Regions from separate parts of the Pseudoclavibacter sp. RFBJ3 genome, predicted to be linked through region 2. Evidence: riboswitches for the same ligand, from Rfam matches in the RefSeq annotation. Region 2 holds a riboswitch; the other holds the start of a gene.
The links. A riboswitch is a leader RNA that binds a small molecule or an ion and turns the genes downstream of it on or off. The one in region 2 is predicted to bind thiamine pyrophosphate.
Positions count from the first base shown of each region.

Region 1: another riboswitch for thiamine pyrophosphate. It lies ahead of C5E07_RS11175 (YkoF family thiamine/hydroxymethylpyrimidine-binding protein); the one in region 2 lies ahead of C5E07_RS06535 (ECF transporter S component).

Region 1 covers NZ_PSXZ01000009.1:383,056-398,424, reverse strand. Annotated here, with positions in the region: gene C5E07_RS11230 (ABC transporter ATP-binding protein) at 1-21, shown strand, start outside; gene C5E07_RS11225 (FAD-binding oxidoreductase) at 128-1,312, shown strand; gene C5E07_RS11220 ((2Fe-2S)-binding protein) at 1,309-1,569, shown strand; gene C5E07_RS19930 (FAD/NAD(P)-binding oxidoreductase) at 1,566-3,017, shown strand; gene C5E07_RS11210 (dihydrodipicolinate synthase family protein) at 3,014-3,955, shown strand; gene C5E07_RS11205 (proline racemase family protein) at 4,162-5,169, shown strand; gene C5E07_RS11200 (aldehyde dehydrogenase family protein) at 5,183-6,700, shown strand; gene C5E07_RS11195 (NtaA/DmoA family FMN-dependent monooxygenase) at 6,691-8,076, opposite strand; gene C5E07_RS11190 (energy-coupling factor transporter transmembrane protein EcfT) at 8,069-8,833, opposite strand; gene C5E07_RS11185 (ABC transporter ATP-binding protein) at 8,830-10,554, opposite strand; gene C5E07_RS11180 (ECF transporter S component) at 10,544-11,134, opposite strand; gene C5E07_RS11175 (YkoF family thiamine/hydroxymethylpyrimidine-binding protein) at 11,131-11,793, opposite strand; TPP riboswitch at 11,819-11,928, opposite strand; gene C5E07_RS11170 (VOC family protein) at 11,954-12,295, opposite strand; gene C5E07_RS11165 (LLM class flavin-dependent oxidoreductase) at 12,417-13,610, shown strand; gene C5E07_RS11160 (NtaA/DmoA family FMN-dependent monooxygenase) at 13,635-15,002, shown strand; gene C5E07_RS11155 (RimK family alpha-L-glutamate ligase) at 15,098-15,369, opposite strand, start outside.
Region 2 covers NZ_PSXZ01000005.1:71,239-86,607, forward strand. Annotated here, with positions in the region: gene treY (malto-oligosyltrehalose synthase) at 1-484, opposite strand, end outside; gene glgX (glycogen debranching protein GlgX) at 528-2,723, opposite strand; gene C5E07_RS06530 (hypothetical protein) at 2,863-3,195, shown strand; TPP riboswitch at 3,220-3,329, shown strand; gene C5E07_RS06535 (ECF transporter S component) at 3,381-4,034, shown strand; gene C5E07_RS06540 (ABC transporter ATP-binding protein) at 4,040-5,566, shown strand; gene C5E07_RS06545 (energy-coupling factor transporter transmembrane protein EcfT) at 5,563-6,435, shown strand; gene C5E07_RS06550 (cobalt ABC transporter) at 6,432-7,004, shown strand; gene C5E07_RS06555 (hypothetical protein) at 7,032-7,643, opposite strand; gene C5E07_RS06560 (metallopeptidase family protein) at 7,681-8,028, opposite strand; gene C5E07_RS06565 (cytidine deaminase) at 8,070-8,510, opposite strand; gene C5E07_RS06570 (class I SAM-dependent methyltransferase) at 8,583-9,350, shown strand; gene C5E07_RS06575 (hypothetical protein) at 9,416-9,778, shown strand; gene C5E07_RS06580 (phosphoribosylanthranilate isomerase) at 9,834-10,439, shown strand; gene C5E07_RS06585 (LysR family transcriptional regulator) at 10,535-11,461, opposite strand; gene C5E07_RS06590 (EamA family transporter) at 11,534-12,529, shown strand; tRNA gene C5E07_RS06595 (tRNA-His) at 12,680-12,755, opposite strand; gene orn (oligoribonuclease) at 12,805-13,425, opposite strand; tRNA gene C5E07_RS06605 (tRNA-Arg) at 13,505-13,577, shown strand; gene C5E07_RS06610 (GDSL-type esterase/lipase family protein) at 13,630-14,787, shown strand; gene C5E07_RS06615 (hypothetical protein) at 14,831-15,369, shown strand, end outside.

The DNA of each region.
Region 1 (15,369 bases), on a different contig from region 2:
ATCGAGGCGTACCTGGGCTGAGCGCGCTCGCGGAGCTGGTAGCCCCCGCTGGCCCGTCCCGGATGAGGGGCGGGCCAGGCTTGCACCCATACATGGTGTGTGACATATTACTGACAGGAGGTGCGAGATGGTCAGGTACGACGTCGTGATCATCGGCGGTGGCATCATCGGAGCGGCCTGCGCTGCCGAGCTCGCCGGCCGTGGCCGGCGAGTCGCGCTCGTCGAACGCGGCCGCGTCGCGAGCGGCACAAGCGCTCACTGCGAAGGCAACCTGCTCGTCTCCGACAAGGGGCCAGGCGCCGAGCTCGAGCTCTCGAAGCTCGCCAACGCAGCCTGGTCGACGCTCGCCGGAACCTTCCGCGACGAGCTCGGCCACGACTTTCCCGACATCGAGTTCGAAGCCAAGGGCGGCCTCGTCGTCGCGACGACCGACGGGGGAGCGGCCGCCCTCCTGGACTTCGCGTCCACGCAGCGCCACGCGCAGGTCGCTGCGGAGCCCGTCACGCACGCCGAGGCTCGAGAGCTCGAGCCGTGGATCACCGAGCGGATGACCGCAGCCGTCTGGTACCCGGGCGACAGCCAGGTGCAGCCCACCATCGCGACCGAAGCGCTCGTCGCCCTCGCCAGGGCGCGCGGGGCGAGCATCCTCGAGCACCACGACGTGCTGGGCGCGATCCGCGAGGCGGGCCGCATCGTCGGCGTCCGCACCTCGGCCGGCGACGTCCGCGGCGCCGAGATCGTCGTCGCCGCCGGCCCGTGGTCCGGCGAGGTCTCCGCGACCCTCGGCGTGCCCCTCCCCGTTCGTCCGCGCCGCGGAGTCGTCCTGGTCACGGCGAAGATGCCCCAGCGCGTCTTCCACAAGGTGTACGACGCGGACTACGTCGGTGCCGTCGGGTCCGGCGACGCGGTTCTCATGACCTCGAGCGTCGTCGAGTCGACTCCGGGTGGCACGGTGCTCATCGGCTCGAGTCGCGAGCAGATCGGATTCGACGACGCGTTCCGCGCGAACGTGCTCAGCCAGCTCGCGGTGAAGGCGATCTCGATCTTCCCCTTCCTCGCCCAGACGGCCGTCATCCGCAGCTACTCGGGCTTCCGCCCCTTCATGCCGGACCACCTGCCGCTCATCGGCCAGGATGCGCGCCTGCCTGGCCTCTGGCACGCCACCGGCCACGAGGGGGCCGGCATCGGCCTCTCGCTGCCCACGGCGTCGCTGATCGGGGATCTCATGGACGGGAGATCGACGCAGATCGATGCAGCCCTGTTCTCGCCGTCCCGTCCGACGCTCGCCGGAGAACTGGAGGCGGTCGCATGAGCGAGCGCGCCGACAAGCCCGTGCGCATCACCGTCGACGGTGAGGCGGTCGAGGGGCTCGAGGGGCAGAGCATCGCGGGCGTCCTGCTCGGCTCCGGCCGCGTCTCCTGGCGCGAGACCGCCGTCGCGGGAAAACCGCGCGGCCTGTTCTGCGGCATCGGCGTGTGCTTCGACTGCCTCGTCACGGTGGACGGCGTGCCGGACGTTCGAGCGTGCCAGAGGCGCGCGTGCGAGGGGGATGAGGTGAGCTCCCAATGAGATCGACGCGGACCGAGCAGTCGACGCCACGCCATGTCGCCGTCGTCGGGGGTGGCCCCGCAGGCCTCGCGGCCGCGCTGGCTGCAGCGGAGGCCGGGGCGCGCGTGACGCTCATCGAGTCGAGTCGGGAGCTCGGCGGCCAGTACTGGCGCCATCTCCCGGAGGAGCGCGACGGCGAGGGGCAGGCTGCGATGCACCACGGCTGGTCGACGTTCCTGGACCTCGACCGACGTGTCCGCTCGCACGCCCGGATCACGGTGCTCGGCGAGACGAGCGTGTGGGCCGTCGGGCTGCCCGCGCTGGAGCTGCTCACCGGCATGTCCGATGCGGCCGACCGCGTTCGATCGACCCTCGAGCCCGATGCGGTTGTCGTCGCGACGGGTGCTCACGACCGCACCCTCCCGTTTCCCGGCTGGGACCTCCCCGGCGTCTACACCGGGGGTGCTGCTCAGGCCTTCGCGAAGAGCGAGCGCATCGCGGTCGGCGACGCCGTCGTGGTGGCCGGCGCGGGTCCGTTCCTTCTCCCCGTCGCGGCCTCGCTCGCCCAGGTCGGCTCCAAGGTCGTTGAGGTCGTCGAAGCCAACCGCATCCCGCGTCTCGCTTCGGGCTGGCTGCCCAAGCCGTGGCAGCTCGCGGGCGCCCCTGGCAAGGTGCAGGAGCTCTTCGGCTACGTCGCCGGTCAGCTGCGGCATCGGATCCCGTACCGAGTCGGCGAAGCGGTCGTCGAGGCGCACGGGGATGGGCGTGTCGAGCGCGTCACGATCATGAGCGTGGACGCTCAGTGGCGGCCCATCGCCGGCAGCGAGCGAGAGGTCGCGTGCGACGCCGTCTGCGTGACGCACGGCTTCACCCCGCGGCTCGAGGTGGCGATCGCGGCCGGCTGCGCGCTCGATGACAGCCGGTTCGTGATCATCGACGAGTCCTGCGCCACGAGCACCTCCGACGTCTACGCGGCGGGCGAGGTGACGGGCATCGGCGGTGTCGACCTCTCCCTCGCCGAGGGGCGCGTGGCCGGGCACTGCGCAGCGGGTGGTGCGTCCAGCGACCCTCAGATCAGCGGCGCGCAGCGCAAGCGCGCGATCTTCGGGTCGTTCGCGGCGCGCATCGAGGCGGCGCACGGCGTGCGGCCGGGCTGGCAGGAGTGGCTGCGCGAGGACACCATCGTGTGCCGCTGCGAAGAGGTGACCGCCGGTCAGCTGCGGCGGAAGGCCGCCGCCACGCACTCGCACAGTCTGCGCTCCCAGAAGCTCTCCACTCGAGCCGGTCTCGGCATCTGCCAGGCCCGCATCTGCGGCCGCAGCGCCGAGGAGCTCATCGAGACGGTGCTCGGGCGTGGTCTCGACGAGGGCATCGTCGACCGTCGCCCCATCCAGACTCCCATCCGGCTCGCTGAGCTGGCAGGAACCTCAGAAGAACAGCATCCCCTGACAGGAAGGCAATACCCATGACCGAAGCAGCCTCAACCCACCTCGACCTCGGCGGAGTCGTCGTCGCGACGGCCCTTCCCTACAAGGAGGACGCCTCTGCTCCCGCCGGCCTGGCCGTCGACTTCGAGGCGTACGCCGAGCACTGCAACTGGCTCATCGAGAACGGCTGCCGGGGCGTCGGCCCCAACGGCTCGCTCGGCGAGTACTCGTCCCTCACCGATGAGGAGCGCCGCAAGGTCGTGCAGGTCGCCGTCGAGGCTGTGGGCGACCGCGGCATCGTCGTCGCGGGCGTGCACGGTCCAGGTTGGCACCAGGCGCAGCACTGGGCTCAGCTCGCCAAGGAAGACGGCGCCCACGGCGTGCTCTGCCTCCCGCCCACCATGTACCGGTCGGCGGATGCGGATGTCATCGAGCACTTCGCGAAGGTCGCCGAAGTGGGGCTGCCCGTCATGATCTACAACAACCCGCTCGACACGAAGGTCGACCTCCGCCCGGAGCTCGTCGCGGAGATCGCGAAGATCGACGGCATCGTCGCCGTCAAGGAGTTCTCCGGCGACGTCCGACGCGCCTTCGAGATCCAGGAGGCCTGCGAGGCGGCCGGTTCGACGATCGACGTCATCGCGGGCAGCGACGACGTGCTCTTCGAGCTCATGATCGACGGTGCCACCGGCTGGTTCGCCGGCTACCCCAACGTCTTCCCCGCCGAGGCCGTGGCGATCTACGACCACATGGCAGCGGGCCGCTACGTCGAGGCGCGTGAGATCTACAAGAGCCTCATCGCGGCGTTCCGCTGGGACTCCCGTGTCGAGTTCGTTCAGGCCATCAAGCTCGGCATGGACATGGTCGGCCGCAACGGAGGGCCGTGCCGCCCGCCCCGCGCTGCGCTGACGCCGGAGATGGAGGCGCGCGTGCGTGCCGACACGCAGCGCGCCCTCGACGCGCTCGCCACCCTCAAGTAGGGTCGCAGCAGACACGGGGGTCGCTTTCCTGGCCTCTCTGCCGTCTGCTTGCGGGGGCTCTTCCCGCACCAATGCGACGCAATCCGGCAATAGCGCCGGTTGCGTCTGGCCCGCGGGGCGATCCCCCCTCATCCCGCTGGGCCGGCCGCCCGGGGCGTCCCCCCGCCCTGGGCGGCCCCTCACTCAGGAACTTGAGGTCTTTTCGCATGCGAGCATCACGAATCATCTCCGCCGTCGATTCCCACACCGAGGGCATGCCGACCAGGGTCGTCACGGGTGGGGTCGGGGTCATCCCCGGCGCCACGATGAACGAGAAGCGGCTGTACGTGCAGGAGTATCGCGACGACCTGCGGACGTTCCTGATGCGGGAGCCGCGGGGGCACTCGGCGATGAGCGGCAGCATCCTCCAGCCGTCCACTCGCCCGGATGCCGACTTCGGCGTCCTGTACATCGAGGTCTCCGGTCTGCTGCCCATGTGCGGACACGGGACGATCGGCACGGCGACGGTGCTGGTCGAGACGGGCATGGTGGAGGTCCTCGAGCCGGAGACCGTCATTCGTCTCGATACCCCGGCGGGTCTCGTGACCGCTCGCGTCGAAGTGAGCGAAGGACGCGCTGTTAGCGTTACCATCGAGAATGTGCCCAGCTTCTGCGAACGCCTCGACGCCGTCGTCCCGGTGCCGGAACTCGGCATCGACGCGCTTCGCTACTCGCTGGCGTTCGGCGGGAACTACTACGCCATGGTCGACCTCGACGACGTCGACCTGCCCTTCGACCGGGCCCGCAAAGACGACATCATGCGCGCTGGTCTCGCGATCATGGACGCCATCAACACCCACGACGCGCCCAAGCATCCGACCATCGAGGGTGTCGACCACGTGCACCACGTCGAGTTCATCGCACCCGGCTCCACCGCCGCCCACTCGCGCCACGCGATGGCGATCTACCCTGGCTGGTTCGACCGCTCACCCTGCGGCACCGGCACCTCCGCACGCATGGCCGAGCTGCATGCCAGAGGTGAGCTCCCACTGCACACCGACTTCGTCAACGAGTCGTTCATCGGCACGAGCTTCACCGGCCAGCTCATCGACGAAGTCCAGGTCGGCGACAGGCCGGCCGTGATCCCGACCATCACCGGCCGCGCGTGGATCACCGGCATGGGCCAGTACATGCTCGACCCGACAGACCCCTTCCCGGCTGGATTCGAATTCTAGATTGGACTCATCGATGAGCACACCCACCCCGCATACCAGCGACGCCGAGCTCGAGCAGATCCTCGCGGCAGCCGCCGTGGCCGCCCCCCTCTGGGCGGCGACCCCACCCACGGAGCGCGCCACCGCCCTCATCGCGATCGCCGACGCGCTCGATGCTGCTGCGGGGGAGCTCATCCCCATCGGCATGCGGGAGACGGGGCTCGCGCAGGCGCGGCTCACGGGCGAGCTGAAGCGCACGACCGTGCAGCTCCGCCTCTTCGCCGACGTCATCCGCGACGGCTCGTACCTCGACGTCCGCCTCGACGAGGCCGACCCGGACTTCGTGCTCGGCCCACGGCCCGACGTGCGGCGGATGCTCGTACCGGTGGGAGTCGCCGTCAACTTCTCCGCATCGAACTTCCCCTTCGCCTTCTCCGTGGCCGGTGGCGACTCCGCCGCCGCGCTCGCGGCGGGATGCGCGCTCATCGTGAAGGGACACTCGGGGCACCCGGAGCTGTCCGTGGCCACGGCCCGCGTCGTCGAGGGAGCCCTTCGCGAGTGCGGCGCCCCCGATGGCGTCTTCGCGCTCGTGATCGGCCAGCAGGCCGGGGTCACCGTGCTCGAGGACAACCGCGTCGACGTCGGGACCTTCACCGGCTCGATCCGCGTGGGCCGCCTGCTCGCCGACAAGGCCGCGGCCCGCCCCCGCCCCATCCAGTTCTACGGCGAGCTCGGCAGCGTCAACCCCGTCTTCGTGACGGGGGCCGCGCTCGCGCAGCGCGGCGAGGAGATCGCTGCGGGCTACGCGGCGTCGGTCGCCGGTTCGGCAGGTCAGCTGTGCACGAAGCCCGGCTTCCTCTGGGTTCCCGCGACGGATGCGGCCGCCGAGCTGCAGCTGCGCGTCTCGCAGGCGGCCGAGCAGGCCCCCGAGCACCGGCTCCTCAACCCGAGCATCGGCCGCGCGTACCTCGAACGTCGGGCGGCCGTGCTCGACGCGGACGGTGTGCGGGTCGTCGCCGAAGGTGCTGTGCGCAGCGATGACGACGGCAACGTGTGGGCGACGCCGACGATCGTGGCCGTGCCGGCGAGCAAGCTCGCGGCGGGCGACGAGACGCTGCTCGACGAGGTCTTCGGGCCGTTCTCCGTCATCGTCGAGTACGAGGACGAGACGTCGCTCGCGCCGAGTCTCGACGAGCTCTACGTCGGCAACCTCACGGGCACGGTGCACGCCGCCGCCGGTGAGCAGTCGCCAGCGCTCTCCGCGCTCGTCGCGGGGCTCGCGAGGAAGACGGGGCGAGTGCTCTTCGGCGGCTGGCCGACCGGCGTTGCCGTCACGCCCGCCATGCAGCACGGCGGGCCGTACCCGGCGACGTCGAACGACACCTCCACGTCGGTCGGCACCGCATCCATCTCCCGCTTCCTGCGCGGTGTCGCCTACCAGGGTGCGCCGCAGGAGGCGCTCCCGGAGCCGCTGCAGGACGCGAACCCGTGGGGTGTGCCGCAGCAGCGGGCCGCCGCGGGTCAGTCGGCCACCTGGGGCGCTCAGGGCTGAGTTCTCGGGGGTGACTGAGCTCTCGGGGCGTCCTTGGCGGCCAGGCGCGAACGCAGCGTCGGCGCCGAGGGCGCTGCGGCAGGTTCGCTGAGGCGGCCGCGCCTGCGCAGCTCGGGAACCACGTGCTCGACGAAGTCCTCGAGCGAGCCGGGCAGGAGGGCCGGGGTCACGACGAAGCCGTCAGCCGCCCCGGCATCCTGCCACTCGCACAGATCGTCGGCGATGTCGGCGCCGCTGCCGAGCGGGGACGGCGTGAGCTGGTCGAGCGACTGGTGCAGGGCGAGGGCGCGGACGGTGAGGCCCTCCCTTGCGGAGACGGCCGCGAGCATGTCCTCGAAGCCATCGCTTCCCGTCGCGCCCCGGTGCGCGGCGAGGAAGCCTTCGGCGTCCCCGTCGAGTCGCAGTGTCGCGGCGTCAGCGTGCATGAGCCGCGCAAGCGAGCGCACGGCCGAGGCTTCGTCGATGTGCGCGAGGAGCGAGTCGCGGACGCCGACTGCATCGATACGCGTCGATCCAGCGATCGGCTGGATCGCAGCGCACACGCGGAGCTCGTCCGGATCACGCCCCGCGAGTCTGGCCCGCTCGCGAAGCTCCCTGCGCACCGCCCGGTTGCCGTCGATGCCGTCGGCCGCGACGAAGACCAGCTCCGCCCACTTCGCGGCGAACTGCATGCCGCGCGGCGAGGCCCCCGCCTGCATGAGCACCGGATGTCCCTGGGGGCTCCTCGGGAGGCTCAGCGGGCCGGGTGCCGCCGCACGTTCTCGCGGCGCCGGAGTGCGCGAGACGAGGCTCGGGTCGGCGAACACGCCGCTCCGGGCGTCCTGCACCAGCGCAGCCGGATCCCACGTGCCCATGAGCTCGAGCACCTGCGCCACGACGCGGTCGGCGCGGTCGTAGCGCTGCCCCTTCGGTGGGATGCGGTCGAGGCCGAGGTTGCGCGCCTCGGCATCCGTCGTCGAGGTCACGATGTTCCAGGCCACGCGCCCCGCGGAGAGGTGGTCGAGGCTCGAGAGCGTCCGCGCTATGGCGTACGGCGGCAGGAACGTGGTCGACACGGTCGCCCCGAGTCCGATGCTCCGCGTCGCCCCGATGACGGCGCTCAGCACGGTGATGGGGTCGAGCGTCACGGCCCCCTTGCCGCCGCTGGCGAGAGTCGTCGCGACGTCGCCGAGGGCGTCTTCCGGGATCGCGAGCGCGTCTGGCAGGAACATGAGGTCGAAGCCGCCGCCCTCGAGGAGTCGCGCGATCTCGATGTACGAGCTGGCGCGCAGCCAGTCGCCGTTCGAGTCCGGGTGGCGCCAAGCGGCAGCGTAGCGCTGGGTCGGCGGGTTGACCATCCCGACGAGCGTGAGCCGACGCGTGCTGTTCTCAGACAAGCGACAGCCCCGTTCCCGCGGCGATGCCGAGCGTGGCCGCGAGTGCGAACGCGCAGAGAACGACGATGGCGAGTGCTGCGTCGCGGGCATCGAGCGCGACCGGGCGCCAGACGGTGCGGGGACCCGCTCCGAGGCCTCGCGACTCGAGGGCCTGGGCGATGCGCTCACCGGAGCGGATCGAGACGACGAGCAGCGAGAACGCGGCAGCGCCGAACGCGGTGATCCCGGTGCGCGGCGTGCCGTCTCGTCCGAGCGGCGCCCGGACGGCCTGCGCGGCGCGGATGCTCTGCCACTCGCTCGGCAGGAGCTGCAGGAGGCGGAATCCGGCGAGCAGGGCGTACGCGAAGCGGGGGCTGAGCCTGGCGTGCTGTGTGAGGCTCGTCATGAGGTCACGGGGTGGAGTGCTCGCGATGAACGCGATCGACAGCATGCCGATGACCGTCGTGCGCAGCGCCAGGGCGAACCCGATGGCGAGGCCCTCGCTGGTCACCCGAACCGGCAGGCCTTCGAGGATCTCGCTCCCTGGACGGCTGAGCGCGTTGACCATGACCAGGCCGACCCCGAACGCGACGAAGGGGACGGATGAGGCGAGCAGTCTTCCCGGGGTGAGCCTCGTCGTCGTCAGCACGGCGATGATCGCGAGCACGGTCAGCAGGCCCAGGGTCAGCGGGTTCAGGATGAACAGCGTCGCGATCGAGCAGGCGAACAGCACCGCGAGCTTGACGGCGGGGTTGCGGCGCTCGAGCGCGGGGCTCATGCCGCGACCCGTGTCGCGGCGTCGTCGAGCTCGCGCAGGATCGCGCGCGCCCGCTCGGCGGGGAAGCGCCGCGCCTGGAGCCAGCTCAGCAGCGGCGTTCGCTCGAGGCCCGCTGCGGCGAGGAGGCCCTCGTCCTCGAGGAGCTCGAACGGCGTCGTCTCGGCGATGAGCCCGCCTTCGGCGAGGACCAGCACCCGGTCGGCGTACGTGCAGACGGCGCGCAGCTCGTGGCTGGAGAAGAGCACGCCGCAGCCGCTGCGCGCGGTGCGATCGAGGGCGTGCATCGCGGCGATGCTCGAACGGCGGTCGAGGCCGAAGCTGGGCTCGTCGGCGAGGAGGAACGGCCGGTCGTGGGCGAGCATGGCGGCGATGCTCACCCGCCGCTGCTGCCCGCCCGAGAGGCGGAACGGGCTGTGGTCGAGGTGCGCCGAGAGGTCGAAGCGGGTGACCAGCTCGGCGATGCGCCCCGCGTCATCCGCTCCGAGGCCGTGCTCGATCTCGCGCCGCACGGTCGGCTGGGAGAACTGGTGCTCCGGGTTCTGGAAGATGAGGCCGGGGCGGGGGCCATGCACCTGGCCAGAGCGGGGCCGAGCGAGACCCGCGAGCGTTCGCAGCAGGCTCGACTTCCCGCATCCGTTGCGGCCGAGGAGTGCCACGACCTCGCCCGCTCTGAGCTGGAAGCTCACGCCTTGGAGGATCGCCTCCGAGGCGTTCTTGGCGCGAGTGCGCTTCGGCGCCCCGCCAGCGACGACGTCGAGGCTGTCGACGCTGAGGGTCTCCGCCTCGCGGCTCGGTGCCGAGGGCGCCACTGCGGCCGTCCCGGCCTCCGCGCGCGCCCCGAGCGCGGCGACCTGGTCCGCGACCTCGTCGTTCGCGAGTCCGCCCTCGAGGCCGGTGAGCGCGGCGAGCTCCGCGTCGAGCGGCAGCCAGCACCCGGCCTCCTGCAAGGCCGCTGCGTGCTCGACCAGCACGCGCGCCGTCGGGCCGTCGTGGGCGATGACGCCACCGCGCGCGACCACGACCGTTCGTCCCGGGAGGCCTGCGATGCCGCGCGCGCCCGCGTACTCGTCCAGCCGGTGCTCGACGAGCACGATCGTGGAGGCCCGTGCCGAGGCCGCGTCGACCGCCTTGCGCACCGACGAGATTCCCGCAGGGTCGAGCATCGATGTCGGCTCGTCGAGCACCAGGACACGGGGCTGCGTGACGATGGCCGCGGCGAGGGCCACGCGCTGGGTCTCGCCGCCCGAGAGCGTCGCCGTGCGACGGTCGGCGAGTACCCCCGCGCCGACGAGGTCAAGAGCCGCGTGCACCGCGGGCCCCATCGCCTCGGGAGCCCAGGCGTGGTTCTCGAGCGGGAACGCGATCTCGTCGGCGACGTCGGGGAGGCACACCGATGAGCTCGGGTTCTGCGCGACGACGGAGAGGTGCCGGGAGAGGCGCGGCACGTCCGACTCCTGCGTCTCCACCCCGCAGATGCGGATGCGCCCGCTGACCTGGGCGGGGACGGTATGGGGGATGACCCCGCTGAGCGCCTGCAGCAGCGTCGACTTGCCCGCCCCAGACGGCCCGATGACGAGCACGTGCTCGCCCGGCGCCACGCGCAGATCCACTGGCCCGAGCCCGTCTCCAGAGGAGTGGATCGCCTCGAAGCCGACCGCCTCGATGTCGGCGCTTGAGATATCGGTGCTCGAGATGTCGGCGCTCGAGCTGTCAGGCCGCACGGCGCACGGCGAGCGGCTTCGAGTCCTGCACGATCGCGAAGTTGTCGAGCACGCCGGTGCGCACGAGCGAATCGACGATGAGCTTCGCGAGCAGGCCGCCGAGGATGATGCCAGAGGCGAGCTGGATGCCGAAGCGCAGGAACAGGATCTCCTGGCCGTACCAGCCCGAGCGGAACGCCGAGTAGAAGAACACGAGGCCCGCGCCGAGCGCGCCGGAGATCGCATACCGCAGCCACCCGTACTTCCGGTACCGGCCGAGCGCGAACGGCAGCTCGCTGCCGATGCCCTGGATGGCGGCGGCGACGAAGAGCAGGGGGCCGACGGCCGAGCCGAGGAACACGACCTCGATGACGGAGGCGAGCACCTCCGCGATGACGCCGACGAACGGCCGGCGGATGATGGCGATCGCGATGGGCGCGACGAGCAGCCAGCCGCCGAAGAGGAAGTGCTGGGCGAGGTCGCCAGCTGGCCCCATCGCGATGGAGAGCGCAGTCCACGCCTGCACGAGCGCCCAGTACAGGAAGCCGAAGACCGTGCCGAGCACGACCATGAGCACGATGTCCCGCAGCTTGAGGCTCATGCGCGAGCCTCGGCTGCTGTGTCGATGGCTGAGTCTGCCTGGCCGCGCGCATGGCTGGGGCTGTTCAGGGAGATCGTGAGGTGGCTCGTCACGTGCTGCACGTGCGCCCCGACCCCCGCCCAAGCGACCGCGACCGTCTCGAGCACGCGCCCGAGGTCGCCGCTGAGCTTCGTCACGAAATGCTCGGAGGCCACGAACGTGCCGCTCGCCTTCGCCGTCTCGATGGCCGCGTAGATCTCGCGCATGTGGTCGGGCGTCCGCTCTGCCGAGCCCGCATCCTCGAGGGGGTAGAGCGCCCACTCCGCGCTCGCGAAGCTCCCAGACCTCCGCCCGCGGGGCGCGTCCACTCGCCTGGGGCCGGCGCCTCCAGGCAGATCGCAGACGGCCTCGCCGGGGCAGCCGCGAGACAGCAGCACCTGGATGGAGGCGTGCAGTCCCGTCGCCGCGATGTGCTGCGAGAGGTCGGTGAGCCAGCGCAGCAGTGACTGCTCGTCGCCGCCCGCGTAGGTGCTCACGTCGCCCGTCTCGAGCACGAGGCCGGAAGAGTCGGCGGCGTCGAGTGCGGCGAGGATCACGTCGACGTAGCGGTCGGACATGACCGAGACGGTGACTCGTGCGCCCACCCCGAATGCGAGCGGGTCTTGGGTGATGCTTTCCATGTGCGTGCCTTCCGTCGGAGCGTGACGGCACGGGTGAGTTGACTCCCTTCGCTGGCATTACCCAGATCAGGTTCAACGGTCGGAGTTCGAGTACTCCCTCTCAGCCCGACTCATCGGGCTCCCGTGCACGGCCACACTGTAGCCCCGGCGCCGTCCGCGCCTAGCTTCCTGCGCTCGTGAAGACCACGTGATTGCCTTCCGGGTCGAGCACCTGGAGGATCTGGAAGTGAGTGGCGTCTTCGATTCCACCGTGCTCGATCCTGGCCGCGTCGAGCCGTTCGGCGACACCGGCGAGGTCGTCCTCGGTGAACACCACCGTGGATCTGCCCGAGCGGCTCGAGTCGGCCCAGAGCTGCAGGCCGGCCTCGCTTGTGAAGTGCCACTCCAGAAGACCCGGCATCGGATTCTCGTCGGGGCCGCGCCCGAAGAGCCTGCCGTAATATTCCGTAGCCTGAGCCAGGTCGGACACGGTGATCTGCGCAAGTACGCCCTTGATAGCCATGCCCCGATGATGCTCGACGTCGGTGCGAGGAGCCTCCACGAACATGTCGCCACGTTGCGACGCGTAACGGGGCGCGTCAGGTGCCGTGGCCTCGCCGCGAGGCGCCACCTAGCGTCAGATCATGACGAACCCACACCGAATCCACCTCGGCGTCGCACTCGATGGCGCCGGCATCCACCCGGCCGCCTGGCGGGAGCCCAGCGCCCGTCCGGACGAGCTCTTCACGCCCGACTACTGGGTGGGGCTCGTCCAGCTCGCCGAGCAGGGGCTCCTCGACTTCGCGACCATCGAGGACTCGCTGGCGCTGCAATCGTCCGAGCGGCTGCACGACGACGATCGCACCGACGAGGTCCGGGGACGACTGGATGCGCTGCTCATCGCCTCGCGGGTAGCCCCCGTGACCCACAGCATCGGCCTCATCCCGACGGTCACGACCACGCACACCGAGCCCTTCCACGTCTCCAAGGCTGTCGCGACGCTCGACTACACGAGCGAGGGCCGCGCCGGCTGGCAGGCTCGACTCTCGATCGGGTCGGACCACACGCACTTCGGGCGCCGCGACCCGGCGGAGTTCCTGGAGACCCTCGAGCGTGCTTCGACTGCGGACATCGGCGACCTCTTCGCCGAGGCCAACGACTTCGTGGAGGTCGTGCGCAGGCTCTGGGACAGCTGGGAGGACGACGCGGAGATCCGCGACGCCTCCACAGACCGCTTCCTCGACGCCGCGAAGGTGCACCGCGTCGAGTTCGAGGGCAGATGGTTCAGCGTGCGTGGTCCGTCGATCACGCCGCGGCCGCCGCAGGGGCAGCCCGTGGTCGCCTCCCTCGCGCACGCCCAGGTGCCGTACGAGTTCGCCGCCGCGAGCTCCGATCTGCTCTTCGTCACCCCGTCGGATGTCGCCTCGGCCGTGAGCGTCCTGTCGGAGGTGCGGGCCGCCGAGCAGAACGTGGGCCGTGCCGGCGAGCCGCTCTCCGTCTACGTCGACGTGGCGGTATTCCTCGACGGGCCCGAGGAGACCGGGGCTGCTCGTCTCGCTCGCCTCGACGCGAAGGGTCGCACGCTGGAGCAGCCGCCCGCGGTGTTCGCCGGTTCGGCCTCCGAGCTCGTCGAGCACTTCGAGACGCTCTCGGCGCTCGGCTACGACGGCTTCCACCTGCACCCCGGGGTCGTGACGGACGATCTTTCCCGCATCGTCGCCGACGTCGTTCCCCTCCTCCAGCAGAAGGGGCTCTTCCGGGAGCGCTACGAAGCGCGTTCCCTGCGGGGCCTCCTCGGCCTGCCGACCACCGTCCCGAACCGCTACGCCGCCGTCTAGGCCCGACTCGATCAGGAGATCATCGTGACCAAGAAGCAGATCATCCTCGCCGCCTACGTCGGCGGAGTCAACGAGCACACCCTCTGGGAGCACCCGGATGCCGGGAGCCAGATCGAGTTCTCGACGTTCAAGCACGCCGCCCAGAAGGCCGAGGCCGGGAAGTTCGACTACTTCTTCCTCGCGGAGGGGCTCGCGCTGCGCTCGCGGCGCGGCGAGATCTTCGACCACGACATCGCGGGGCGCCCCGATACCATTCCCGTGCTTGCCGCCATCGCCGCGGTCACCGAGCACATCGGGCTCGTGGGCACGATCAACGCCACCTTCAACGAGCCGTTCGAGCTCGCGCGCCAGTTCGCCAGCCTCGATCATCTGTCGGGCGGGCGTGCCGGCTGGAACGTGGTCACATCGTTCGACGCGTTCACCGGTGCCAACTTCCGACGCGGCGGCTTCCTTCCGCACGCCGAACGCTACGAGCGGGCAGAGCAGACGGTCAACACGGTCAGGGAGCTGTGGGATTCCTGGTCGGCGGATGCGATCGTCGCGGACAAGGAGTCTGGCCAGTTCCTGGACTCCGCCGACGAGGGGCGCTTCGACGTCTCGACGAGTCAGTTCGATATCAGCGGTCGCTTCACGGTTCCCCGCAGTCCGCAGGGCAGGCCGATCATCGTGCAGGCAGGCATCTCGCCGCAGGGCCGCGACTTCGCGGCCGCCAACGCCGACGTCATCTTCTCCCCATACTCGCGCCTCGAGGAGGCACGAGACTTCTACGCCGACATCAAGGGTCGGGTCGAGGGCTTCGGCCGTAACCGGGACGACCTCAAGATCCTCCCGCAGTCGAGCTTCGTGCTCGGCGACACCCGCGAGGAGGCGCAGGAGAAGGCGCGCTGGGTGACGGAACAGCAGCTGAGCCCGCGCACCATCCAGGTGCGCCTCGAGCAGGTCTGGAACCGGGACTTCTCGGAGATCGACTTCGATGGTCCGCTGCCCGACTTCGACCCGGATGGGGAGAGCGCGCCGATCATCGAGGGCCGCGCCTTCACCTATGGCGACCGCCTCGCGACCGTGCGCAGGTGGCGCGAGAAGGCGGCGGAGAACGGCTGGAGCATCCGCGAGTTCGCGCGCCACGAGCTCGGCGGTGTGCGGTACGTCGGAACGGCGTCCCAGGTCGCCGAGGAGATCGACGACTTCGTGCAGAACGAGGGCTCGGACGGGCTGGTCATCGGCTCGCATCTCACGCCGGGCGGCATCGACGAGTTCGTGGACCACGTCGTGCCGATCCTCCAGGAGCGCGGCTCGCTTCGCGAGGAGTACACGGGGACGACGCTGCGGGAGAACCTCGGCATCCCCGTGCCCGAGCGAGGAACGCGCGCACCTTCGGCCTTCGCGCACTGACCCGGAACCCGCCCGAGGAGAAGAGGTGGGCGTCGGAGTTGAACTCCGACGCCCACCTCTTCGCTGTCCGGCTGCGTGCGCGACGCTGCGTTCGACTACGAGTTCGGGTAGGTCTCGCGGAGGATGCGTCCGAGGAGGGCGGCGATCGCGCCCGGCCCGGATCCTTCGGCGACGCGCTCGACGTCGGCGTTGTAGTTGGTGTTCGTGTTGATGTCGTACACCACCTGACGGCCGTCTTCGGTCTCGATGAACTCGATGCCGGCGATCTCGAGGCCGATCTCCTTCGTGAACGCGATGAGGCGCTCGACGAGCTCGTCGTGCCCGCCCTGTCGGAGCGAGAAGATCGAGGTGCCTGGCTCTGGCGCGA
Region 2 (15,369 bases):
GCACGCCGGCCTCGGTGTCGACGGTCACGTTGGCGATCGCGTCGCCCCGCTCCCTGGGCATGTCGTCGTCGCCGACCGTTGGGATGAGGAGCTTGCCGCCGCCCGCCTCCCAGTCGATGTCGAAGGACTCGGCGTGCGCGGCCTGCTGGCCGTGCTCGAGCACATCCCACCACCACGGGTTGTCGCGTGGCGTGCCGACTCCCATGTGGTTCGGGACGATGTCGACGAGCACGCCGAGGCCCAGCTCGCGGGCCTTCGCGGAGAACCGCTCGAGCCCCTCGCGCCCGCCACGTTCGTCGTCGACCCTCGAGGGGTCGACGACGTCGTAGCCGTGCGTGCTGCCTGGGGTCGCCTGGAGGATGGGCGAGAGGTACACCCATCCCACGCCGAGCCGCTCCAGGTAGGGCAGCTGCTCGGTCGCGGCGTCGAGGTCGAACTCCGACGTCAGTTGGAATCGGTACGTGCTGGATGGGATGCGCATCATGGTCTCCGTGGCGCGAGGTGCTTCTGAGGTGGCTCTGGCTGGGTCAGCTGCCGAGGGGCGGCCGCGTGATGATGGGGATGGGGGTTGTCATCGCGGCGACGGAAGCGGCGACCGAATGGTCTGGCTTCTCGTTGAGCTCCGCTTCGCGCAGGACGACGAGCGAGCGCGGCTCGAGCGGGATGGTTGCTCCCGGCTCGACGGCCTCGAGGTCGGTGTGCATGCCGGAGGTGTCAATGACGATGTCCCAGTGGGAGGTGATCTCGACGCTCGGGATGGTCGCCTCGACGACTGTCTCGCTGGCGTTGAAGTAGACCATGAAGCTCACATCGGTGATCTCCTCGCCCCGCTCGTCGCGTCCGGCGATGGCGTTGCCGTTGAGGAACATGCCCATCGACTTCACGAACTCCGCGTTCCAGTCTTCGGATGCCATCTGCGTGCCGTCGGTCGAGAGCCACACGATGTCGGGCAGCGCGGATCCCTCGGCGCGCTCCTCGACGCGGCCGTTGAAGAAGCGGCGTCGACGGAACGTCGGGTGGTCGGCGCGCAGCTGCGCGACGGCCCGCGTGAACTCGACGAGCGGCTCGTCGGCGTTCTCCCAGTGCACCCAGCTGATCTCGCTGTCCTGCGCGTACGTGTTGTTGTTGCCGTTCTGGGTGCGCCCCAGCTCGTCGCCGTGGAGGAGCATGGGCACGCCCTGGCTGAGCAGCATCGTCGCGATGATGTTCCGCTGCTGCCGGGCGCGCATGGCGTTGATCTCGGGGTCATCGGTCGGGCCTTCGACGCCGAGGTTGTAGGAGCGGTTGTGGCTCTCGCCGTCGTTCCCGTTCTCGCCGTTGGCGTCGTTGTGCTTCTCGTTGTAGGAGACGAGGTCTCTCAGCGTGAAGCCGTCGTGGGCCGTGACGAAGTTGATGGAGGCGAAGGGGCGGCGTCCGGAGTGCTCGTAGAGGTCGGCGGATCCGGTGATGCGGCTCGCGAACTCGCCGAGCGTTGACGGCTCGCCTCGCCAGAAGTCGCGCACGGTGTCGCGGTACTTGCCGTTCCACTCCGTCCACTGCGGTGGGAAGTTGCCGACCTGGTAGCCGCCGGGGCCGACGTCCCACGGCTCGGCGATGAGCTTCACCTGCGAGACCACCGGGTCCTGCTGCACGAGGTCGAAGAAGGTGGACAGCTTGTCGACGTCGTGCAGCTCGCGGGCGAGGGTGGAGGCGAGGTCGAAGCGGAAGCCGTCGACGTGCATCTCGGTGACCCAGTAGCGCAGCGAGTCCATGATGAGCTGCAGCGAGTGCGGGTGGCGCATGTTGAGCGAGTTGCCGGTGCCCGTGTAGTCGGTGTAGTACCGCTTGTCGTCTTCCTCGAGCCGGTAGTAGGCGGCGTTGTCGATGCCGCGGAAGCTGAGGGTCGGGCCGAGGTGGTTGCCTTCTGCCGTGTGGTTGTAGACGACGTCGAGGATGACCTCGATGTTGTTGGCGTGCAGCGTGCGCACCATCGACTTGAACTCCTGCACCTGCTGGCCTGCCGTGCCCTGGGAGGCGTAGTCGGCGTGCGGGGCGAGGAACGAGATGGTGTTGTACCCCCAGTAGTTGCGGAGCCCCTTCTCGATGAGGGTGCTGTCCTGCACGAACTGGTGCACGGGCATGAGCTCGATGGCGGTGACGCCGAGGCGCTTGAGGTGCTCGACGATCGCGGGGTGCGCGATGCCGGCGTACGTGCCGCGGATCTCCTCGGGCACATCCGGGTGCAGCTCGGTGAGCCCCTTGACGTGCGCCTCGTAGATGAGGGACTCGTTGTAGGGGATGCCCGGCTTCCGGTCGCCAGCCCAGTCGAAGTAGGGGTTGATGACAACGCCCTTCATCATGTGGGGCGCTGAGTCGAGGTCGTTGAACGAGTCGGGATCGCCGAAGTTGTAGCTGAAGAGCGACTGGTCCCAGTCGATCTCGCCCGTCGTCGCCTTCGCGTACGGGTCGAGGAGGAGCTTCGCCGGGTTGCAGCGGCTTCCGTTCACGGGGTCGTAGTCGCCGTGCATCCGGTAGCCGTACTGCTGGCCGGGCTGCACGTGAGGGAGGTAGGCATGCCAGACGTGCGCATCCTGCTCGTAGAGCCTCACCCGCTCCTCGTTGCCGTCGTCATCGAAGAGGCACAGCTCGACCTTGTGGGCGGCCTCGCTGAAGATCGCGAAGTTGGTGCCACTTCCATCGAACGTCGCTCCGAGGGGGTAGGCATTTCCGGGCCACGTTTTCATGCACGCTCCTATTGCTTCATCGAAGAACATCGCGTGTGGATGCAGGCACTAAAGCTACCAAAGGGTGGGAGCGCTCTCGCCCGCGAGCACACAGGACTTCTCCTGGTTGACAGGCATGTCGACGACCTACGCTGGCCGCATGACGAACCTCACACAGAACCTCACGGACTCGGTCAAGAAGCTCGGCGTCACTCTCGCCTACGGCGAGAAGGTGGAACTCGGCAAGTCCACGATCCTTCCGGTCGCTCTCGTCTCGTACGGCTATGGGGGTGGCGAGAGCACTGAGGAGGGTCAGGAGAACTCGTCGGGCGGCGGTGGCGGCGGGATGGCCGTGCCGGTCGGCGCGTACGTGGATGACGAGTTCGGCACGAGCTTCCGCCCGAACATCATCACGCTGCTCGTCGTGTCGATTCCGCTGGTGTGGACGGTCGGGCACGCCCTCCCGCGGCTCATCAAGGCGCTCAAGAAGTAGCTCGGGCCGCGGTACGGCCTATACTCGGGGTGTTCACGGGAGTCCGGTAGTCCGGGCTGAGAGGAAGGCTCAAGCCTTCGACCGTCAAACCTGATCTGGGTAATGCCAGCGCAGGGAGGCACATCTCCGAGCAGGGTCGCCCACGGCTCTGCGCCCGTGCACTTTCACTCGAAAGGGCACACAGCATGACAACTTCCTCGACTCCATCTCCGACTGCGGCAGCGCAGGTCCCGGCTCAGGCGAAGGCGCCGAAGAGCCGCTTCCGCTGGCGTGTCATCGACATCGTCACGGCGGCCGTTCTCGGTGTCGCGACGGGCCTCATCTTCATCTTCTGGAACAGCGTCGGCTACCTGTGGTTCACGACGATGGACGCGTTGACGCCGGGCTTCGGTGGCATCGCGGTCGGCATCTGGCTGCTCGGCGGCGTGCTGGGCGGGCTCATCATCCGCAAGCCGGGGGCTGCGCTCTTCGTCGAGGTGCTCGCGGCGTGCGTCTCCATGCTGCTCGGCAGCCAGTGGTCGATCGAGACCGTCTACTCGGGGATCGCGCAGGGCCTCGGCGCCGAGCTCATCTTCGCGCTCTTCCTCTACAAGCGCTTCGGTCTGAGCGTCGCGATGCTCGCGGGCGCTGGTGCTGCCGTCGCCGCGTGGGTGCTCGAGCTGTTCCTCAGCGCGAACATCGAGAAGGGCCCTGAATTCCTGACGATCTACCTCGTCGCGGTCGTGGTCTCCGGTGCGGTGCTGGCCGGAGTCGTCGGCTGGCTGCTCACGCGAGCACTCGCCGCCACTGGCGCGCTGAACCGCTTCGCGGCGGGCAGAAGCGCGAAGCGAATCGGCTAGCGCTCGTGGGCGCGAGAGTCGAGGCGAGGGGGTGGGGCTGGCGCCACGCCGACCGGGCGAAGCTGGCGGTCAGCCAGCTCGACCTGACGATCGAGCCCGGAGAGGCCGTGCTGCTGCTCGGGCCGTCGGGGGCGGGCAAGTCCACGCTCCTGGCGGCTCTTGCCGGGGTGCTCGGCGACCACGAGGACGATGGCCAGGAGCTCGGCTCGCTGCTGGTCGACGGCAGGCATCCGACGGATGCGCGCGGCGCGGTGGGGCTGGTCCTGCAGGATCCGCAGGCGAACACGGTGCTCGCCCGAATCGGCGACGACGTCGCGTTCGGCTGCGAGAACCTCGGTGTGCCGCGCGCCGAGACCTGGGTTCGGGTGCGCGAGGCGCTCGACGCCGTCGGGCTGCGGATGCCGCTCGACCGCTCGACCGCGCAGCTGTCCGGCGGTGAGCGCCAGCGCCTCGCGATCGCGGGCGTGCTCGCGATGCGGCCGAACCTCATCCTGCTCGACGAGCCGACCGCGAACCTCGACCCGGCTGGTGTCGAGGAGGTTCGCGAGGCGGTTGTGCGTGCCGCGGAGGTCACCGGCGCGACGCTCATCGTCATCGAGCATCGGGTGGATGTGTGGCGTTCGAGCGTCGACCGGGTCGTCGTACTCGGCACTGAGCAGCACCTGCTCGCAGACGGTGCCCCTGACGTGATCCTGGAGGAGCAGCGGGAGTCGCTCCTCGCGGCGGGTGTGTGGATAGGCGGCCACGAACCCTCGGTTCCCCGGGGCGAGCGCGCCCCGGGGGAGGACCTGCTCGTCGCCGACGGCCTCGGGTTCGGGCGTGCCGACCATCCGCTGCACACGCAGTTCGGCGCGACGCTGCGGGCGGGGGAGTCGACGGTGGTGCTCGGGCCCAACGGCGCGGGCAAGACGACGCTGGCGCTGACGCTTGCTGGCCTGCTCAAGCCAGTCGCGGGCGACGTGCGTGCGAGCAGTGCCCTGCGTGAAGCTGGCGAAGACGCTGACCGTCGACGGGGTGGTTGGGCGCTCGGCAGGTTCCGCGTGGCGGGCCCGGTCGGCCCGCATCCGTCTGCCTGGCGTTCCCGTCAGCTGCTGACGAGGATCGGCACGGTCTTCCAGCAGCCCGAGCACCAGTTCGTCGCGGGCACGGTGCGGCGCGAGCTCGAGGTGGGACCGGATGCGGTGGGGCGCGGCAGACGCGAGACGAGCGAACGCGTCGACGAGCTGCTCGCGGCGCTGCGCCTCTCGCACCTCGCGGAAGCGCACCCCTTCACGCTCTCCGGCGGCGAGCAGCGTCGGCTGTCCGTCGCGACGGTGCTCGCGACGGCGCCTCGGGTGCTCATCTTCGACGAGCCCACCTTCGGGCAGGACCGCAGGACCTGGACGGAGCTCGTCACGATCATGTCTCGCCTCGTCTCCGAGGGGCACTCGCTGGTCTCCGTGACTCACGACGAGCAGCTCGTGCGTGTGCTCGGCGACCAGCGCATCCGCATCGAAGCCCACGACCGCAAGAACGAGAAGGTGCCAGCATGATCGGCAGCGGCGCGGGCGTCGCCTCGGCGGATTCCCGCCCGGCACGGTCGGCCACATCGCCCCAGGTCGATGCCGACGGCGTGCCGCTCGAAGTGCTCCCCGTCGGCGGACGGTTCCTCGACCGCGTGAACCCGGTCACGCCGTTCCTGGCGGCGGTGATGTACTCGATTCCCCTGCTGACGACGCTCGATGTCGTCTCGGCGGCCGTCGCGCTGACGTTCTCGCTCCTCGCCTTCGGCGTCGCCGGAGTGCGCCCCATGGAGGTCCTGCGATCGAGCTGGATCCTCCTCATCGCCGCCCCCGTCTCCGCCACGAGCATGCTGCTGTACGCCAAGCCCGGCGGGGCGAGCTACGGGCAGTTCCTCTACGCGAACATCACCGACAACTCCATCCAGCTCGCGATCGCCGTCGGCGTGCGCGTGCTCGCGATCGGCGTGCCGACGCTCGTCGCGTTGAGCCGCATCGACCCGACCCGCCTCGCCGACGGTCTGGCGCAGGTCGCGCACCTCCCGGCGAGGTTCGTGGTGTCGGCGCTCGCGGGCATCCGCCTCTTCGCCGTGTTCCGCGACGACTGGACGGCGATGAGCCAGGCGCGCCGCGCTCGCGGTCTCGGCGACTCGGGTGCCATCCGACGGTTCATGACGATGGCGTTCGCGCTGCTCGCTCTCGCGCTGCGACGGGCTGGGACACTGGCGACCGTCATGGAGGCTCGCGGCTTCGGCGCCGAGGAAATCACGCGGACGTGGGCTCGCCCCTCACATCTCGGCTGGCGGGACCTCGTTCTCGTGCTTGCGGCAGTGGTCATCGCCGGCGCGGCTATCGGAGTGGCCGTCGCGGCGGGGTCGTACCGGCTCGTGGGCAGCGCGTGAGCGGGGTCGCGGCGCTGCTGGACCGCGTGCTCGCGGATGCCCGCGGCTCGCGCCCGGTCGTGATCATCGACGGCGGGTCGGGCTCGGGCAAGACGACGCTCGCGGGGGAGCTGCTGGCGGAGTTCCGGGCGCGCGGCTTCGAGAGCGCGCAGCTGGTGTCCCTCGACGACGCCTACCCGGGCTGGGGTGGCCTCGCTGCCGCCTCGCAGGCGGTGCACCGCGACATGCTCCATCCCGAGCAGCCGGGGCTCCCGCACCGCCCCGGCTATGAGAGCTGGGACTGGGCGGCGGATGCGCCCGGTCCGTGGCGCGAGCTCGACGGCTCCGCGCCGCTCATCGTCGAGGGCTGCGGTTCGCTGTCGCACGAGAGCGCGCCCCTCGCGACGACGAGCGTGTGGATAGAGCTCGACGAGGCCCACCGGAAGCCGCGGGCGCTCTCGCGTCCTGCAGACGTCGGCGTCTTCGAGGAGTTCTGGGAGATGTGGGCGGCTCAAGAGCGCGAGCACTGGCGACGCAATGCGCCGTTCCTGCTCGCCGACGTCATCATCGAGGCCGTGCCCGGCGCGTGACGGGGTTTCGCGGCGGGAGCAGTGCCGTCAACGCGGGCCGGTGCCCGTCTGGTCTGAGCTCTGCCGGCGGCGAGCGCGCACGTAGCGCACGGTGAAGATCACGGCGATGACCAGCCCCACCAGCGCCGCGAGCAGCCAGGTGCCGCCGACGATGAGGCCGTAGACGGCGTCGTCGTAGTCGATGCTGGTGCCGGGACCGGCGTCGAGGGAGAGGCCGGTGCCGATGCTGTCGGCGACCGGCCGCAGCAGGAGACCGGCGAGCGCGCCGACTCCCGTCGCGAGTGGGATCGCGAATGCCCACCCCCAGAGCACGGAGCCGAACGTCGGACCGGCCGCGCCTGCTGTGCGACGAGCCGCCTGGATGCTCCGCACCCCGAGCAGGATCAGCACGACGAGGCCAGCACCTGCCGAGACGAACATCGCCCAGAACGCGAACGCGGAGAGCAGCGTCTGCCCGGCCTCGACGAGCGGTGGGATGGGCCCGACGGCGTCGACCGTGATGCTCGCGGCAGCAAGCGCCGAGAGCAGACCGGTCACGGCCATCCACAGTGCGAAGGCTGGTGCCGCCAGGACGAGGACGATTCCCCAGAGGAGGCGTCCTGGCCGGAGGGGCCCGCGGGCTGGTGGCGTCTGCTGCATCCGGGAAGCGTACCGGGGACGCGCGAATCGGGAGGCTCTACGCCCAGCCGAGCTCGTGGAGCTGCGCGTCGTCGATGCCGTAGAAGTGCGCGATCTCGTGCACGAGCGTCGTGTGCACCTCGTCGCGGAGGGTCTCCTCGTCGTCGCAGATCGACAGGAGCGGCTCGCGGAACAGCACGATGCGGTCGGGCAGCTCGCCGAAACCGTACTGGCCGCGATCCGTGAGCGCGAACCCCTCGTAGACGCCGAGCAGGTCGAGCGAGCCGTCCTCTGGCCGGTCCTCGACGACGAAGATCACGTTGTCGAGGCCGTCGACCATCTCGTCCGGCAGCTCATCGAGCTCGTCGACGACCAGGGCCTCGAAGTTCTCCCGCGACATCTCCATCCGCTCATTGTGTCGCAGGGTGGCTGGACAGGGACCGGCGGCTAGACCTGCGCCGAGGCGTGGTCGTAGGCGACGGGGAGGAGCTCGCGTGCGACCACGCTGATCAGGCCGTCGGGGCCGGGCAGGATCACCCGAATGTCGGGGTAGTGGTCGGCGAGCACCTGGCGGTCACGCCCGCAGGGGCTCATCACCCCGCGGCCGTGGTTCGCGACGGCGACGATGTGCGTCAGCTCGAGGGCACCAGCGGCGCGGGCCGAGCCGAGCGCCACCAGCTCGGCGCAGGGCCCGCCCGTGAAATGGTGCAGGTTCACGCCGACGTGCACCCGGCCGTCCGCCGCGCGCACGGCAGCCCCTACCGTGTGGATGCCGTCCTCATCCGGCCCAGCATCCGTCGTCGCATCGATCGTCGACCGGGCGGCTTCGACGAGCTCGAGCTCGCCTTCCGAGACGGGCCGGGCGGATGCGAGTTCGAAAGCGGTCATGACGCGAGCCTACGAGGTGTCCTCGAGAGGGCCTCCCGGCTCGATACCCGCGCGCCTCGCTAGGGTGCCCCTGTGTCCGATGACGAATGCTCCCGCCCGCAGGAGTGGCGAGCTGCGCACGCCGCCGCCATGGTCGGCTGGGACTTCTCCGCCCTGGACGGGCGCATGACCGCCGACGAACCCCACTGGGACTTCACTGCCGAGTGCCGTGCCGCGATGGCGACTGCCACGCGCATCGCCGACCTCGGCACGGGAGGCGGCGAGCGGCTCATCGAGCTCATCGGCGACCTCGGTGCCGCCGCCGAGTCCCTGGCCATCGCGGCAACCGAGGGGTGGGAGCCGAATGTCGAGATCGCGAGGCGGAACCTGGCGCCGTTCGGTGTGGACGTGCACCGCTACGACTCCGAGGCGGGTGACTCCCTGCCGTTCGAAGATGCGTCGCTGGACCTCGTCGTGTGCCGCCACGAGTCCTTCGACGCCGGGGAAGTCGCCCGTGTGCTCGCGCCGGGCGGCCGGTTCCTGACCCAGCAGGTCGACGGACGGGAAGCGCACGAGCTCCGAGAGTGGTTCGGCGGGGACCCGCTGCACGACGACGTGACGCTGGCGAACGCGAGCAGCGAGGTGGCAGCCGCCGGGCTCCGCATCGAGCTCGCCGACGAGTGGACTGGGCGGATGACGTTCGCGGATGCTCGTGCGCTGGTCGAGTACATGGCCCTGGTGCCGTGGGATGTCCCAGGCTTCGAGGTCGACGCCAACATCAGCACGCTGCGTCGCCTCGACGCAGCGCGGCCGATCGTCGTCACGCAGCGGCGGTTCCGACTGGCCGCAGTGCGCGACTGAGCTGCTCGACGCGCCAGAGCGTCCGCTCGCTGGCGTGGTGCGACGCGGCCCGCGAGAATGGGGCCATGATCGACGTCTTCGGGGAGGCCCTGACCCATGAGACGGTCGCGCAGTTCGCCTTCTGGGGCATGGTCCTCGGCGTCGGAATCGTGCTGCGCATCGTCCGATCGGTGCGGCCGCACCTGCTCAACCGCACGCGCTGGGGAGTGCTGGCCGCCGCCATTCTCCTGCTCCTCGTCGCTCTGAGCATCGTGAACCTGTCAGCCTCCGTCGTCCTCTCAGTGGTGTCGAGCTTCCTGCTCGTCGCCCTGGGGGCAGCCGGCGCCGGTGCCCTCGTCGCGCTCGCGGTCTTCTCCCTGCTCGAGTTCATCGCGCCCAAGCGGCGGCGCGACCTGGTTGCGGCTCCCGCGGGCGCTCCGCAGCGCTGACACCTCACGGGGGAGCGAGGCGACCTCTCCTGCATCCACGTCCTAGGATGCTCGCGTGTACGTCAAAGTGTGTGGCCTGGATTCTGTCGAGTCGGCGGCGGTTGCCGTCGAGAGCGGAGCCGACGCGGTCGGCATCGTCATGAGCCGCACGAGCCCGCGCAGGCGTTCTGCGGAGGAGGCCGCGAAGATCTTCGGTTCCGTTGCGGCGGGCGTCGATCGGGTGCTGGTCGTGCACGACATGTCGGCCACGCATGCCGCCGAGATCGCGGGAGCGGTCGGCGCGAACGTGCTGCAGTTGCACGGCTCCTACTCGGGCGATGAGGTTCGAACTGCCGGCGCGATCTTCCCGCGGATCTGGCGAGCCACCTCGCTCGCCGACGACCCTGAGCTGCGCGTCGGGGCGTTCGGTGAGGAACTCCTGCTGCTGGATGCGCCGAAGCCGGGGTCTGGCGAGCGCTGGGACCTCTCGGAGCTCGTCCGGCGTCGCCCCGAGGGGCACTGGCTGCTGGCAGGCGGCCTGCACCCGGGGAATGTGGCCGAGGCGATCGGCGAGGCAGAGCCCTGGGGTGTCGACGTGTCGAGCGGGGTCGAGTCGAGCCCGGGCGTCAAGGACCACGCCCGGATCCGCGCCTTCGTGGAGTCCGCGAAGCGCGCCGGCTGACCGCTCGTGGCCCGATCTGCTGTCCAACTTGCGTGATGAAAGCCACCCCTGTCGCCGCATCCAGCATGCACTCGTGGTCAGATCGCTAGAGCTGGTCAGGGACGCGGTGGGTCGACCTCCGCGAACTCCGCCTCCAGGTCGGCGCCCGCGGCGGTGAGGTGGTCGAGGACGGTTCGCACGGCGAAGCGCGCCTGACGGTCTGGACGTGCGATGGCGACGATGCTGCGCACGGACCGCACGCCGTCGAGCGGGCGCAGCACCACCCCTGGGCGCGGGCGAGTCGTGAAGCGCGGCAGCAGCGCGAGCCCCGTGCCGGTTGCGACGAGCGCTTCCACGAGCCGGTTGTCGCGGAGCCGCTGCACTCGATCGAGGTTGGTGCTCGTGGCGTTCTCGACGGCGATCAGGATGCTGTCGAACGGGTAGCCGACGGGCACACCCACCCAGGTGGTGCCGAGCAGATCGCCAGGGACGAGGTGGTCGAGGTGCGCCAGCGGATGCTCGGACGGCAGGGCGACGTCGATCGGCTCCCGGGCGAGGACTCGCGTGTGCAGGTGCTCTGCCCCGCGCGGGACGTCTCCCGTGAGGCTGTGCCCGATAACGATGTCGGCGTCGAGGGTTCGCGCTGCGTACTCGGACTCGGCGAGGTCGAAGTCGTCGAGGTCGAGCTGGATCGCCGACCCGGCCGTGCGGCGGAGGAGGCCGGGGACAAGCGCTTCGCTGGCGCTCGGGAGCGCGCCGATCGAGACGGTGCCGCTCGGCTCGCCGAGGCTCGCCTCGAGCTTCGCCTGCACTTCGGCGAGCGCCCTGCCCACGTCGTCGGCGCCGTCGGCGAGGATCCTCCCGGCCGCGGTGAGGCGCAGCCCTCGGGAGAACGGCTCGACGAGGCTCGCGCCGAGCTCCCGCTCTGCGGTCCTCAGCTGCTGCGAGAGGGCGGAGGGGGTGCGGTGCGTGGCCTCGGCCACCGCCGCGAGTGTGCCCCGCAGCGACAGCTCGCGGAGCAGCTCGAGGTGGCGGAATTCCATGTAGGGAGCCTACAGTTATCGGTCACGGATCATCACTGGTGCTTCAGGGTGAGCGCGCCGCACACTGATCCCGTGCCTCCTCGCCATGTCGCCCTCGCCTGCCTCGTCGCAGTCCTCTGGGGCGTGAACTTCCTCGCCATCCACGCCTCGCTCGAGCAGTTCCCGCCGTTCTTCCTCATCGCCCTGCGCTTCGGGTTGCTCGCTATCCCGACGATCCTGTTCATCCCGCGCCCGAACGTGAAGCTGCGGTGGCTCGTCGGGTACGGGCTCGGCTTCGGCACCCTGCAGTTCGTCGGGCTCTACCTCGGTATGGCGGCTGGCTTCCCCACGGGGCTCGCGTCGCTCGTGCTGCAGATGTCGGCGCCGTTCACCGTGCTGCTCGGCGCGATCTTCCTCCGCGAGAAGCTCACGACGCGTCGTGTCATCGGCATCGCGGTCGCGGTCGGCGGCCTGCTGCTGGTCGGTGTCGCCCGGGGCGGCGCCGGAAGCTGGTGGCCGTTTGTGCTCGTGGTGATCGGCGCGTTCGGCTGGGCCATCGGCAACATCTCGAGCCGACTCGCCGAACCGCCGAAGCCCCTGCACCTGACGATGTGGATGGCCGTGGTGCCGCCCATCCCCATGCTCGCCGTCTCGCTGCTCGTGGAGGGGCCGGAACAGATCTGGGCGTCGCTCGCGACGGCGTGGACCGCCGCGGCGGTTCCCGCGTGGGTTGGGCTCGTCTACACGATCGTGCTCGGCACGGTTCTCGGATCCGGAATCTGGGTGTGGCTCATGAAGCGCCACCCGGCGGGTGTCGTCGCACCGTTCTCGATGCTCGTCCCCGTGGTCGGCATCTCGACAGCGTGGCTCGTGCTGGGGGAGCGGCCCGGCCCGCTCGAGCTCGTCGGAGGCGCGATCGTGCTCTTCGGGGTTCTCTGGGCGAGCCGCATGCCAGCCGCAGCGCTCGTGCTGGAACCGGAGTCGCGCATCCCGGAGTCACCCGTCGCTGAATCGCTTCCCCTTGAGCCGCCTCGTCCCGAGTCGCCTCTCCCGGACTCACCGAAACTCGAGGCCCCCGCGCCTCGCTAGAAGCACGCGGGAGGCGCAGATTCCCGGCACTGGGAACCTGCGCCTCTCGCGTGGATGCGGCCGGACTGTCCTCGCACAGACCCGGCCCGACGACGAAGGCCCCGAGTTCTCCAGCACTTGCAAGTGCAGGGAAATCGGGGCCTTCCAACATGGGGTGAGTAACGGGGCTTGAACCCGCGGCCTCCTAGACCACAACCAGGCGCTCTACCAGCTGAGCTATACCCACCATGTCTGTCGCACGCGTGCTCTCGCTCGCCTGCGACTACGAGAGTCTATTACAGATTTTGGGCGAAGTCGTTCACCACTTCTGCTGCGACCTCTCGAAGCTCCTCGCTGGTCGGTCCGGGCTCGGGCACGAGCACCGCCTTCCGGTAGTACTTGAGCTCGCGGATCGACTCGAGAATGTCGGCCTTCGCGCGGTGGCCGCCGTCCTTGTCGGGGGAGTGGAAGTACACGCGGGGGAACCAGCGGCGCGACAGCTCCTTCAGGGTGGAGACGTCGACGTTGCGGTAGTGGAGGTGCTGGTCGACCTCTGGCATGTACTTCGCGAGGAACATGCGATCGGTGCCGATGGTGTTGCCCGCAAGCGGGGCCGTGTTGGGCACGGGGACGTGCTTCTTCAGGTACGCGAGCAGCTGCGCCGTCGCGGTCTCGAGGCTTGCGCCGTTGGGGATCTCCTCGATGAGCCCGGACGTGGTGTGCATCTGCGTCACGAACTCGCCCATGTTGGCCATGGCTGCGTCGCTCGCCGAGATCACGATCTCGAAGCCTTCGTCGAGGATGTTCAGGTCGCTGTCGGTGACAAAAGCGGCGACCTCGACCAGCTCGTCGATGGACGGGTCGAGGCCTGTCATCTCGCAGTCGATCCAGACGAGACGTTCCTGAGCAATAGGCATGAGGGACATCGTAGTGATTCCCCGGGTTTCGTGGCGGCCAGTGCACCCTTTCGTGGCCCGCTATGCTGGCTGGGACCGCGCCCCAGTAGCTCAGTGGATAGAGCAACGGCCTTCTAATCCGTCGGTCGCAGGTTCGAATCCTGCCTGGGGCACCCTTCTCCGCAGCTCCTCGGCCCGGCCGACCTCGATTCCGGAGGCACTCTCGTGAACGTCACCCAGCTCTCTCCCCAGTTCGTGCGCGGCGCCGCGGAACTCGAGCAGACCGACCGGGGCGTTCGGCCCCACCGGCTGCCCGAGGCAGTCCGGTCGCAGTTCCCGGATCCGCAGCTGCTCCTGGTGGAGGCTCAGCCCTCGGGTGTTCGCGTGGTCTTCGATACGGCAGCCGCGAGCGTCGCGCTCGAGCTGCACCCCACGAGATCCGCCTACGCCGGCATCGAACGTCCTCGCGGGCGCGTCGACGTCTTCGTCGACGGCACGCGGCTCGTCAGCGACGAGCTGACGGGCGGCGACGCCGTCGAGGTCGACCTGCAGACCGGGGCGACGTCGTTCCACGCCGGCGCGACGCACACGACGACGATCTCGGGGCTCGCAGCGGGCGAGGTGAAGCGAGTCGAGTTCTGGCTTCCGCACAACGAGTCGGTCGAGCTGGTCGAGCTGCGCTCGGACGCACCGCTTGAGCCGGTCACGTCGGCGGGCCCGGTGTGGCTGCACCACGGCAGCTCCATCAGCCACGGTTCAAATGCGTCCGCTCCGAGCGACATCTGGCCGGCCGTCGCGGCCCGCCGAGCTGGCGTCGAGCTCCTGAACCTCGGGCTCGGCGGCAGCGCGATGGTCGACCCGTTCCTCGCCCGCGTCCTGCGGGACACGCCCGCGGACTTCATCAGCGTGAAACTCGGCATCAACGTCGTGAACGTCGACGCGATGCGCATCCGGGCGTTCGTGCCCGCCGTCCACGGCTTCCTCGACACGATCCGGGACGGGCATCCAGACACCCCGATCGTGCTCATCTCGCCGGTCTTCTGCGGCATCCACGAGCACACGCCGGGCCCCGGCGCGCTCGACCCGGAATCGCTCAGGGTCGGACGCGTGAAGTTCCTGGCCACGGGCACCTCGGGGGACGAGTCGCAGGGGCGTCTCACCCTCAGCGTGATCCGGCGCGAGCTCGCCTCGCTCGCCGAACGCCGTGCTGCCGACCCGAAGCTGTCCTTCCTCGAGGGCACCGAGCTTTACGGCGAAGCGGATGCGGAGCTGCTGCCGCTTCCCGACGACCTGCACCCTGGTCCCGAAGCTCACCAGCTCATGGGCGAGCGCTTCGCGGCGTACGCGTTCTCGCCCGGAGGACCGTTCCGGCCGTCGTCCTGAGCGCAGCAGGCGCGTCTCCGGGCCGCGCCTGGCACGATGAAGCATGCCCTCTCGACTGCGGATGATCTTGGACGCGCTCACGCTCTCCGAACGCGATGCGCCGGTCCGGTCGCTGGTCGAGGCGTTCGGCGGCGCCCCTGCCTGGGTGTCCGAGGTGCTGGTGGGGGAGCCGGCAGTGCGGTCACGGCGGCTGCGGTTCGCCTCTGGTGGGGAGCTGATCCTGCAGGACGACGCGCTTGTCGCCGTGATCCTGCACACGGTGCCCACCGCCCACTCGCCATCGGCGATCGACCTGTCCGAGTGGCTCGAGGGCGCCCACAACGCGGCGACGCTCGACGACCTCAAGAAGGTCATCGCCGGACGCCGCCGCTTCGCTGGGCTCGGCACCCCCTACTTCGAGCTCGACGACGGATACGCGCGGGCGGAATTCCGCGACCGCCGCGGCTGGAATGACCCAGGCAACCTCGTTGCGCTCGTCTTCACACTCGAGCAGCCGGGCCTCGTCGTCCGCCCTGAAGACGATCTCTGCCCCAGCTGCAGCGGCCTCGTCGTGCGCGACCGGGCCGGCGCCTGTGACCTCGA